DNA from 2 places in the Lentibacillus cibarius genome. Region 1 is predicted to be linked to the other one. Evidence: predicted binding sites of a transcription regulator. Region 1 holds the regulator's gene; the other holds the start of a gene.
What was found. Region 1 encodes LexA, which represses DNA repair genes until DNA is damaged. Its sites were predicted from a motif close to CGAACATATGTTCG; they were not measured.
Positions count from the first base shown of each region.

Region 2: the regulator LexA is predicted to act here: its motif matches at 3,167-3,180, upstream of FFL34_RS14680 (WYL domain-containing protein).

Region 1 is NZ_VCIA01000001.1:3,507,885-3,513,838, forward strand. It holds gene hflX (GTPase HflX) at 1-96, shown strand, start outside; gene FFL34_RS17220 (methionine gamma-lyase family protein) at 103-1,344, shown strand; gene FFL34_RS17225 (MerR family transcriptional regulator) at 1,459-1,845, shown strand; gene glnA (type I glutamate--ammonia ligase) at 1,875-3,212, shown strand; gene lexA (transcriptional repressor LexA) at 3,367-3,993, opposite strand; gene FFL34_RS17240 (YneB family resolvase-like protein) at 4,272-4,913, shown strand; gene FFL34_RS17245 (DUF896 domain-containing protein) at 4,991-5,224, shown strand; gene tkt (transketolase) at 5,283-5,954, shown strand, end outside.
Region 2 is NZ_VCIA01000001.1:2,983,187-2,989,140, reverse strand. It holds gene FFL34_RS14700 (AAA family ATPase) at 1-131, opposite strand, end outside; gene FFL34_RS14695 (exonuclease SbcCD subunit D) at 161-1,357, opposite strand; gene FFL34_RS14690 (reverse transcriptase-like protein) at 1,788-2,453, opposite strand; gene sspO (small acid-soluble spore protein O) at 2,520-2,669, opposite strand; gene FFL34_RS18345 (SUI1 family translation initiation factor) at 2,716-2,889, opposite strand; gene FFL34_RS14680 (WYL domain-containing protein) at 2,892-3,110, opposite strand; gene selB (selenocysteine-specific translation elongation factor) at 3,414-5,309, opposite strand; tRNA gene FFL34_RS18340 (tRNA-Sec) at 5,462-5,558, shown strand; gene selA (L-seryl-tRNA(Sec) selenium transferase) at 5,593-5,954, opposite strand, start outside.

The sequences.
Region 1 (5,954 bases):
ACAGAACGATCATTTGCTGAAGACCAGAACATGTATATGTTACAGGGATATATCCGTCATGATCATCCACTGAAAGGCTTATTAAAGGAGTTTTGATGATAAATGATAAATAAGTTACTGACACAAGCAGAAAAAGACTGTACAAATAGGCATGCAGATGTTTCTAGGCTGGTTGAGATTAATCAGAAACGAATTCTTAACGCCTTCATTAACAACCGTGTCAGTGACAGTCACTTCCATTCGACGACAGGATATGGATATGATGATCTTGGCCGGGAAACACTAGAGGCGCTGTATGCTGAGGTTTTCGGAGGAGAGGATGCGTTAGTCCGCCCCCAGATTGTTTCTGGTACACACGCTATCTCCACCACCTTGTTTGGACTTCTCCGGCCTGGTGATGAACTGTTATATATTACGGGCAAACCATATGATACGCTCGAATCCGTCATCGGCATCAATGGAGATGAATCTGGCTCATTGACGGATTTTCATATTACATATAATCAGGTGGAGTTGCAGGATAATGGATCCGTTGACTTTGAGGGAATTAAACGGAAAATATCTCCGGAAACGGCTGTTGTTGCTATACAACGTTCCAAGGGATATGATGATAGACCATCGTTTACTATTGCAGATATCGAGGAAATGATTACCTTTGTAAAAGAAATAAATAAAGATATTTCAGTATTTGTTGACAATTGTTATGGTGAATTTGTTGAAGAGCGAGAACCGATGCATGTCGGTGCGGATGTCATCGCCGGATCATTGATTAAAAATCCTGGTGGCGGAATTGTAAGGGCAGGGGGGTATATTGTCGGCCGAGAAGATCTTGTACAGCAATGCGCTAACAGACTGACTGCTCCGGGCCTAGGAAAAGAAACTGGTGCAACATTACATATATTGCAGGAAATGTTTCAAGGTTTGTTCATGGCACCACTGATTGTTGGAGAAGCATTAAAAGGCGCTATATTAACAGCAAGATTTTTGGATTTAGCCGGTTTTAAGACTTCCCCGGGCTATCAGGCAAAACGTACGGATTTGATACAGTCTGTAACATTTAATAGCGCCGAACTTATGATAGCATTCTGTCAGGCAATCCAGGCACATTCGCCGGTGAATGCTTTTGTAAAGCCTTATCCGTCTGCAATGCCTGGATATGAGGATGAGGTAATTATGGCTGCTGGCACATTCATTCAAGGAGCCAGTCTTGAACTGACGGCGGACGGGCCAATTCGCGAACCATATATGGCTTTTATCCAGGGTGGACTGACATATGCACACGTAAAACTCTCCCTAGAAGCCGCCATGCAGGAGCTAGTACAAAAAGAACTAATTACGCAATAAAAAAGAGCTATACAAGCTCTTTTTTTAATTGATGATGTAAAGAAACCTTACATGGAATTGACAATAAAATTAACATTTGATAATCTTATTTTCATAAAGAAAGGGGGATTTCTAATGAATGATCAGGATCGGCGTTCGATGCCGTTGTTTTCTATAAGTATCGTCAAGCAGCTGACAGAACTAACAGCTAGGCAAATCCGATATTATGAATCGCATGGTTTAATTACCCCGGCAAGAACTTCCGGTAATCAGCGTTTATTTTCCTTTAACGATGTTGATTGTTTGTTAGAAATAAAAAAATTACTGGATAAAGGAGTTAATTTGGCTGGAATTAAAAAAATTATGCTTTCAGATGACAAGTGTGACAGAAAGGAAATGGCGGCAAGTCATGACTTATCTGACCGTGAACTTCGAAAATATTTGAAAGTGAAATTGACCGAGACCACTATACCCGGCAGATCTCATTTGCACCGGGGTGAATTATCCAGGTTTTTTCAATGAAAATTAACCTATACTTAGGAGGAAACTGAATGTCTGACAGTCTGACAAGAGAACAAATAATGAAAAAAATCGAGGAGGAAAACGTCCAGTTCATCCGTCTACAATTCACTGACATGCTGGGAACAATAAAAAATGTTGAAATTCCTCTCAGTCAGCTCGACAAAGCATTAGATAATAAAATGATGTTTGACGGATCATCCATCGAAGGGTTCGTACGGATAGAGGAGTCAGACATGTATTTGCACCCTGACCTTGATACATTTGTTGTTTTCCCTTGGACATCTGAAAAAGGGAAAGTGGCACGGTTCATCTGTGATATTTATAATCCGGATGGCACGCCATTTGGAGGCTGTCCACGGTATAACCTGAAACGCAATTTGCAGAAAATGGAGGAATTAGGTTTTGATGCTTTCAATATTGGAACAGAACCGGAATTCTTTTTATTCAAATTAGATGAAAAAGGTGACCCATCGCTGGAATTGAATGATCGTGGCGGGTATTTTGATCTCGCACCAACGGATTTAGGGGAAAACTGTCGACGTGATATTGTGCTGGAATTGGAAGAAATGGGTTTCGAGATTGAGGCATCCCATCATGAAGGAGCACCAGGTCAGCACGAAATTGACTTTAAATACTCAGATGCAGTAAAACATGCAGACGATATTCAAACATTCAAATTGGTAGTGAAAACGATAGCGAGAAAACATAATCTCCACGCAACTTTTATGCCAAAACCGCTGTTTGGTGTCAATGGTTCCGGTATGCATGTGAATATGTCCTTGTTTAAAAATGGGGAAAACAGCTTTTTTGATCAACAAGGTGATATGCAGCTCAGTGAAATTGCATACCAGTTTACTGCTGGGATGATCAAACATGCTACCAATTTCACGGCCGTTACAAACCCGACTGTTAATTCCTATAAACGACTTGTTCCAGGTTATGAAGCACCATGCTACGTTGCCTGGTCGGGGACAAACCGAAGCCCACTTGTCCGTATTCCTTATTCCAGAGGGTTAAGTACACGGATTGAGGTCAGAAGTGTTGATCCATCGGCTAATCCGTATATGGCTATGTCTGTATTGCTAGCGAGTGGACTTGATGGGATTCAAAATAAACTAAACCCACCGACGGCAGTTGACAGAAATATTTATATGATGGACAGAAAAGAACGTGAGCAGAACGGTATAAAAGATTTACCTGCAACCTTAATGGATGCACTGGAAGCGTTACAGCAAGATCAAATAATCATTGATGCCTTGGGTGAGCATTTGTTTGAACATTTTATTGAGGCCAAAGAAATCGAGTGGGAAATGTTCCGCACAACTGTACACCCTTGGGAAAGAGAACAGTATTTGAGTACGTACTAAAGTGAATATTGACCTCTCATATGCTTATGTTAGCTTATGAGAGGTCTTTTTTCTTTTAGTGTTACCTTGTTGGAAGAGGTAGTATAAACAATTTAATGTATAGCCTTGATTATGTGTTGACAAGACATTGTTATTTTTGACGAGAATCTCACCTCTAATCAATGTTACGGTACAATCCAACCACTTTGCCTAAAATGGTTACATTGGGATAAATGAGCGGATCCATCGTCGCATTCTCCGGCTGGAGTCGTATGCAATCTTTTTCTTTGAAGAATCGCTTGACGGTTGCTTCATCTTCATCTGTCATAGCAACAACAATGTCCCCGTTTTGTGCTGTGCTCTGCTGTCTAACGATGACCATATCTTCATCAAGTATTCCGGCTTCTATCATACTTTCTCCTTCAATAATAAGAACAAACAAATTTTCTTCCGTACCACCCGAAATAGATCCCGGCAGTGGCACAAACTGCTCAATATTTTCTACTGCAGTGATGGGCAGTCCTGCTGTTACTTTACCAATGACGGGTGCATACCGTGCTTCCTCTCTTGGTATATGGCTTTCATCTGACAGATCTAGCACCTCTATTGCTCTTGGCTTGGTAGGGTCTCTTCTGATGTAGCCTTTACTTTCAAGTCTTGCCAAATGGCCATGAACAGTCGAACTTGACGCAAGTCCCACCGCTTCGGCAATTTCCCGTACGGAAGGGGGATAGCCCTTTTCACTTACACGTTCTTTAATAAAATCCAGAATCGCTTCCTGACGCTTGGAGAGTTTTGTCATCTATCAAACACCTCGTGAATAGAATTTGTTACTAGAAGTTTATCATGGTGACTCCCAAAAAGCAAACATTCGTTCGAAAAAACACTTGACAAGATCACCTGTTCGTATATAATATAACGCAGATACGAACAATAGTTCTGTTTAATGAAGGGATTGATTTAAATGTTTGAAAAAATGACGAAAACGGATATATTCTATTTGGTAGCATTTGCATTTGCGTTAGGATTTTTATATGTCGCTTTAATAACAAGTGCATAATATTAGAAGGAGATTTCAAATTGAGAGCGATTATTTATTGCCGTGTAAGTACGGATAAAAAAACACAGGAAACGTCGCTACACCGACAAAAAGAAGAATTATTGCAGCTTGCCAATCGTTATGCATTTACAATTGTCGAACACATCGAGGAACAGGCGAGCGGATATGATATAAACAGGGAAGGCGTTTTTCAGATGCTTGATTATTTTTCTTCAGGTGAGGCTGACAGTTTGCTTATACAGGATGAAACAAGACTTGGGCGAGGGAATTCAAAAATTGCTTTATTTCATCAGCTACAAAAAATGAATGTTAATATTTATACAGCTCTGCATGATGGGCAGCTGGAATTGTCTGAATCAGATTCGATGGTACTGCAGATAGTCAGTATTGTAGAAGAATATCAACGAAAAATACATAATGCAAAAATTAAACGAGGTATGAAAAAAGCGGTTGATAGCGGATATGACCCAAGCAATAACTTAACAAACCGTAATAAAGCTCCAGGAAAGGAACGAAAACAATTTCCGATAGAAGAAATTGTGCGCTTAAGAGAGAGTAATAATATGACGTTTGAGGAAATTGCTCAAACCTTGAAAGGACTTGGGCACCCAGTTTCCAGAGCGACCGTCCATCGCAGATACCAAGAATATCAAAAAACTTGATAAAGGCATATGGAAATCGTACTATGAAAAAATAGGGGCATTATTGTTCCTATTTATAGGCTCCAGGAGGTTTACCAATGATATCAAAAGAAAAACTGGAACGCATAAATAAACTCGCTAAAAAGTCAAAAGAGGAAGGTCTGACCGTGAAAGAACAGGCCGAACAAAAAGAATTGCGGGAAGAATATTTACAAAACGTAAGGAAATCCTTTAAAAATCAGTTGAAATCCATGACGGTGAAAGACCCGGAAGGTGAAGATGTTACGCCAAAAAAAGTTCGTGATTTACAGGAAAAAGATAAGAAGCATTAAATGAGCCGGTTTATTTATGGTTGTTGTATAATCGGTTTCGTTATAGAATTAAGAGGACATGAAAACAACAATGGAAAGGGGTATTACTTTGTCGCAGCACACTGAGCAGCTATCAATCAACACTATCCGCACGTTGGCAATTGATGCGATAGAAAACGCAAATTCCGGTCATCCCGGTCTCCCAATGGGAGCGGCACCAATGGCATACACATTATGGACAGATTTTATGACGCACAACCCTAAAAACTCCAAATGGTTTAACCGGGATCGTTTTGTCCTGTCCGCCGGTCATGGCTCTATGTTATTGTATGGACTCTTGCATCTGTCCGGTTATAATGTAACGATTGATGATTTGAAATCTTTCCGTCAGTGGGGATCCATTACCCCTGGGCACCCAGAAGTGCATCATACTGATGGGGTTGAAGCCACCACCGGCCCTCTTGGACAAGGGATTGCTATGTCAGTTGGAATGGCGATGGCCGAGGCACATCTGGCAGCAACATACAATAAACAGGACTTATCCATCATCAATCATCATACATATGCGCTTGTTAGTGACGGAGATCTTATGGAAGGTATTTCTCATGAGGCGGCCTCACTGGCAGGTCATCTTGGTCTTGGAAAATTGATTGCATTGTATGATTCCAATGATATTTCACTGGACGGAGAATTAAACCGCGCTTTCTCCGATAACACCGAAGAACGATTTAAAGCTTATGGTTGGCAAGTC
Region 2 (5,954 bases), 520 kb from region 1:
ATCGTCGTCTTGCCTGCACCAGTATTACCGGAGATGACAAACAGATTGTACGCATCAAGTTCAGCAAAATTAATCGTTTCCGTTCCTTTATATGGGCCAAATGCTGTCATCGTCAGTTTGCGTGGTTTCATTGTCTATTCTCCCCTTTCTGCTCACTAACTTATTGCGATACGGATGCTTTCTGTTTGTCGGTTGGCGCCGGTTCTTCTTCCCCTTTTAGCAAATCGTCCAGCACGTCGCGGAAAATGGCTTCTGTTTCCTCCGTCGCATCGATTCCTTTCACTTCCTTATAAAAGGCTTTGAACAAATCAAGATCACTCATGTTGGTTCGATCCGCTTTCGGCTTGCTGCTATTGTCAGCGTGGGAGCTAGGTGTGAAGTGTTTCCGCTCCACATGCATGGCGTTCGGATAAACCGAGCGAATCCGCTCCATTGGTGATAAAGCCGGTGCTTCATCCAAAAGCCGGACAAAGACATAATCCTCGCTCACCGGATGCAGCAGCAACTCCTCCATCGTGGCCTCTACCGTTCGGATATCCCTTGCTGGTGTCAGCGTGCGCTTTTCGATGGACACGTTTCCACCTGCATCCATGTCAACTACATGGAATCCTTTTTGATGGTGTTCTTCCGATATGGAATATTTCATAATCGAACCGGAATAGCGGACTGTTTCATTGCTGACATAGTGTGCTTGGTGCAAATGTCCTAGTGCCGTGTAGTGAAAACGAGCAAAGTGGCGCGCATCAACATACTCTGCTCCTCCGATTGAAAGTGGCCGCTCCGAGTCACTCGTATTCTCTTCTTCCTCCCCGAATGGGGTTACAAAGGCGTGACCAACATAAACATGTCGGCTGTTCGGATCCATTTGGCCGTGGAGCGTTTCTATGATTCTTTCAGCAGCATCATTATGTGAGCGGATGGTCTCGTCGTCCAGTTCATTGCGAACGACACTCGGATCACTATACGGAACAAGGTGGAACTGCACCGGACCGTGTTCGTCATAAAGGACAACCGGTTGCATATCTTTCTTTAAATGGCCAGTAATATAAAAGCCATTCTCTTTCATTATGCTGCTGCCGAAATTCAGGCGGCCCGGGCTGTCGTGGTTACCTGCCACAGCAAGGACAGGGGTTTTCAGCTCCAGCACGATTCGCTCTAGCACCTCGTTAAGCAAATGCACCGCTTCTGTCGGTGGTACTGCCCGATCATATAAATCCCCGGCAATGATGACCGCATCCGGTTTCTCATCCTCGACCGCTTGGATGAACTGCTCCAGCACGTATCGCTGGTCTTCGGTCATGTAAACACCTTGGACAAGTTTTCCCAAATGCCAGTCCGCTGTGTGAAATAGTTTCATAGGAATGCTCCTTTCCTTTCCGGTCTCATTAATCGTCTGTCTTTCTATTATAATATATTTTGTACTTGAACGCTGGGTAATTGATAAAATTAAGCCCTGTTACGGTCTGCTAGCTGCTAGTGAGGCGCTGTTGTGTTATTGCACTTAAAATAGGTTGATAGTTTTTGAGGTGATATCCACTTTTAACTGGTAATATTGGCTATGCGGTTTATTAACCTTATGGTCCGTATGTAGGTGCATCTAATTTCTAAACTCATTATGTAATGCTTGGGTACTTAAATCTTCAACGGCACTGCTGAAACACATCTTGCATGAATTCTTTCAAGCTGCGGGTATCCGGTAGCCGGAGCGAATACACAGCAACTCGACGTATATCCATGGGTGGAAGCGCCTATGTATGGGTGGATTTGACCAAGGAAAAAGTATAGAATTATTTTCCCTTGGTTACTTCGCTCGTACTTGTAATCTCAGTGCCTTCCAATGCTTGAGACGCCAGTTGATCTGCTTCTTTGTTCTTTTTCCGGGATACGATGTTGAATTCCGGGTCAAGCCCCATACGATTAATGAGATGATCTATCCGGTCTGCCCACCTGGATAAGTTTGACTCATAGCACGGCCACTCACCCTGCAATTGTTTAATAACAACAAGCGAGTCGCCAGTAATCGTAACCGGCAAATGATGAACTTCTAAATTTTCCAGTTCCTGTAATGCAAGATGACAAGCGGCATATTCTGCTTCATTATTGGATTCGAGCTCATCAACAGAAGCATTTTTCCGTAGCCGGTATGCTTTTTCATTCATCTCGTAATAGATAGCACATCCCAAGCCGGACTTCTGTGTTTGCAGATCATAACCACCATCAAAATAAACCGTGATATGATGCGGTTCGGCTTTAATCTCTTCCATCTGTTTCTTTAATTCCTTCACATTCCAGCTATTTTCATGGCTGTCAATGAATTGTATGTCGTCCAAACGGCCTGTTTTTTGTAAGTCTTCAGCTATTAACAATGCCTTCGGGGCTGCCATTTCCTCCGAAGTAAAGGTTGTTTCTGTTCCTTTGGGTGTCTGATAAACTAATTCCATCCGAACATTCACCGCATGACCACCCTTACTATGTTTTCTGAAAGGGAACGGGGAAAAAGACCCATCCCCTATGCACATTCATTGTCGTTTTTTCGTCTTCTTATTGTTATGCCGTTCATTTTCTGTTAACGGTTCATTTGCAAACTCATGATCATATTCCTTCGACAACTTTTTTCTTACCGCTTGTTCGTCACTGATTCCAGTGTCGTTTTTACGTCGTTTACCCATTTCAGAAACACCTCCATGTGCATAGTCTGATTCGACGGAAGGGTTTCTATGTATCAGTCCGTAAAAATTGTTTGGACCGGCAATCCGACCTTAAATATCCATTTTGTAAAGCTTGCTTCGTTTTTACATCGTATTTATGTAAAATTTCTTTAAGCTTTTCCACATGTTCCGGCTGTATTTCTTTTGTCCAATTTGCTACAGTCCGTCCGTTTGTACACATCGCTATGCCCCCATTTTCCCCTTTTGAACTGGTCCAATTGACAATATCATATCTTTTTTAAACGTTCTTACTTCTTTTCGTGTAAAACAATATGCTATTACCCGATCCTCATGCATACCAAGCACACGAATCACACGGTAACTTGTTCTATTATCGACCCTTAAGTAAATCATTTCAAGTTTCTTTCTTGTTTGCAATGATCGAAAAAGCAATTGATCCATGCTAACCATCCCCTTTAACAGAACCTTTGTTCGTATTACACAAAGCGAACAAAAGTCAAACAATTGTTCGCATCCATTCTTAACAAACTACTAGCGCTAACTTTCGGGAGCTATAGGCATGAAGAGGAGGTAATTATTAGACGAGTATAAAAATATTTAGGGCTGAACCCAACGTCACTAAAGTGATCCATTGGGCAGCCCCATCTTCTGGTAACAGGTACGAAAACGCAACACCAGTCATAATGCATCCACTGCTGCTTTACTTATGAACATAATCATTACCCATATCGCTTCACCAGGAACTCAACCATCCGGCACCTTTTTTACCCATGTTCGCATATTCCCTGTCCTCTTGGTGTACCCTAATTGGTCATAGAGTTCCAATAGCGGCACCATGTTTTTCCGAGTCAATTGTAAATGGTCTTTTGCGGTCCCAATAGTAAAGTCTTCCCCATTTGTAAATTCCTGCAGTTTTCTCAAAGCTTGGTCTGCCGCGTCTTTTGCGATTAATCGTTCATCGTCCAGCACATACGCGCTAGCTGTTTCCAGTAAATAATAATAAAATTCTTTTTGAAGCTTTAATGGAATCTGATGTTGATCAAGCAGCTCGTTCCACTTTCCTGGTTCCAGTCCTTGTTTCTGTAACGCTTTTTCGGCGGATTCAAGTCTTGTTTTCCATTGAGATGGCAGCGCCGGCTTGACATTTGCCAACGAAACATATTGATCCCTTATGGTTATTTCACTTTCTTCTTTTAATGTTTTCATAGCAAATTCAATGAGTGAAACGGGATAGTGCTCTGTCAATTCAGACATCATCTCCGCCTTGTCAATGCCAATACGCATTGGAAAGCGGTTGTGGAATGTCTCAAGTAAATCGATTATTTTTGTTTTAAGATGGACAAATGTTGAATTTAGTGTGAAAAGCCCGTCTTCCATTGCCAAGAGTTCCTTTTCAACTTCACGCAATTCCCGCTCGGAAATAGATGCCTCTTTTAATATGTTCGCTCGTGTTAATACCTTTTTCTCTTCCATTAATGCGATAACCCGATCTTTTGGTGATCCTTCTTTTTTAAGTTCCAACTGTTCAATTGTCTTTTTTCCGAATCGGTACTTTTTTGCGTCCGGTTCTATAACCCATCCGCCGCCGATGGTTTCGATGGGGGTAGGCTTTCTTAAAATAAACCGATCGCCTCGAGTGATTACTACTTCTTTATCCAGCTGTATTTGACATAACACTTCCTGGTTCTCACTCACATCGATTTCGTTTCGGTCAAAAAAGATAATTTTCCCCATGACTTCCGATGTCCCAATAAAAAGTTTTATCGGCTGACGCTGCTTCACCTTATGTTTTCTATCTTTTAACGGGTAAAATACAATATCAACAAGATTAGTAACAGAAAAAAAGTCATCCGTTACCAATACGTCGCCTCTGGAAAGTTCCTTGCGCGAAACCCCGCCAATATTGATTGCCGTACGCTGGCCTGCCGAAGCCATCGTTTTCTGTTGATGATGTCTTTGGATTTGTCTGACCCGCACATCTTTTTTAAGGGGCAATACTTTTAAATGCTCACCTTGTTTGACATCGCCGTCATAGATTGTTCCCCGTACGACAACACCCTGACCTTTCACCGTAAATACTTGGTCAATCGGCAAACGAAAGGATGTTTTCCTGTCTGGTTTCCTCATATGCAGGACTTCTTCCGTCAAAGCTTGCTTCAGCTCGGGAATGCCTTTTTCAGACAAACTATCGACCAAATGAATCGGCGCATCTTTAAGAAAGGTGTCGTCCATCGTTTCTTTAACATCGTCCAACACAATGTCGAGTAATTCCTGGTCGACTTGATCCACTTTTGTCATAACGACCAATCCATTTTGAATTCCCAACAATGATAAAATATCCAGGTGTTCCTTCGTTTGCGGCATGACACCTTCATTTGCGGCAATGACCAATACAGCCATATCGATTCCCGCCGATCCGGCTATCATTTGCCTAATGAATCTTTCATGCCCGGGGACATCGATAATGGATACTTCCAATTGATCATTATTAATCAACAATGCAAACCCGGGTTCAATCGAAATACTCCGTTCCTTCTCCTCCTGCAATCGATCTGTATTTTCGCCTGTTAAAGCTTTTGTTAAAGCCGTTTTCCCATGATCAATATGTCCAGCCATTCCAATGGTAAAGTAACGGGCCATATCATTCACCTACACTTCTTAGTATGTTCTTGGTTATAAAACGCTATAAGAATATATATTTATTGTTGGCTAATCTCGACAAAATACCTTATAATAGATACGTGGATACAGTCGTTTAATGTATACTGCTTCACATTTGAATCAATCTTCATGGGGTCGGCTGAGGTACTGGTGTTCTCCTTGGTCTTCAAAACCATTTGGGAGGCGCGTGTCGTCTCCGGTGGGTTCGATTCCCACACGATCCCGCCATTTCAACGTTACCACTACATACCGACCGCCTGTACTAAATCTGTAAAAATGCCTCAATAATTATATCCATTTCATCATCATGCACCGTTCTGAAATCGAGAATCACCGCTTCATTTTTCACCCTGGCAATGATTGGTACGTTAAATTGACGCAGTTTTTCCGCAAGTTCTGCACTGCTAAAACGATCATGCGTTAAGCGAACGAGATAGGTATCAATTTCTGCATCAGGCATCGTTCCTCCACCGACTTTTGAATATCCCGGCTTAATATCGCAACTGAATCCCGTCTTGCCGGCTTCTATCTTTTCCATGAATTGGCGAGCCTTTCTTAAAACAGACTCACTGGATGCCACTATATCACGAATGGTGGGGATGTCGTTTCGTTCCTGACCTTTCA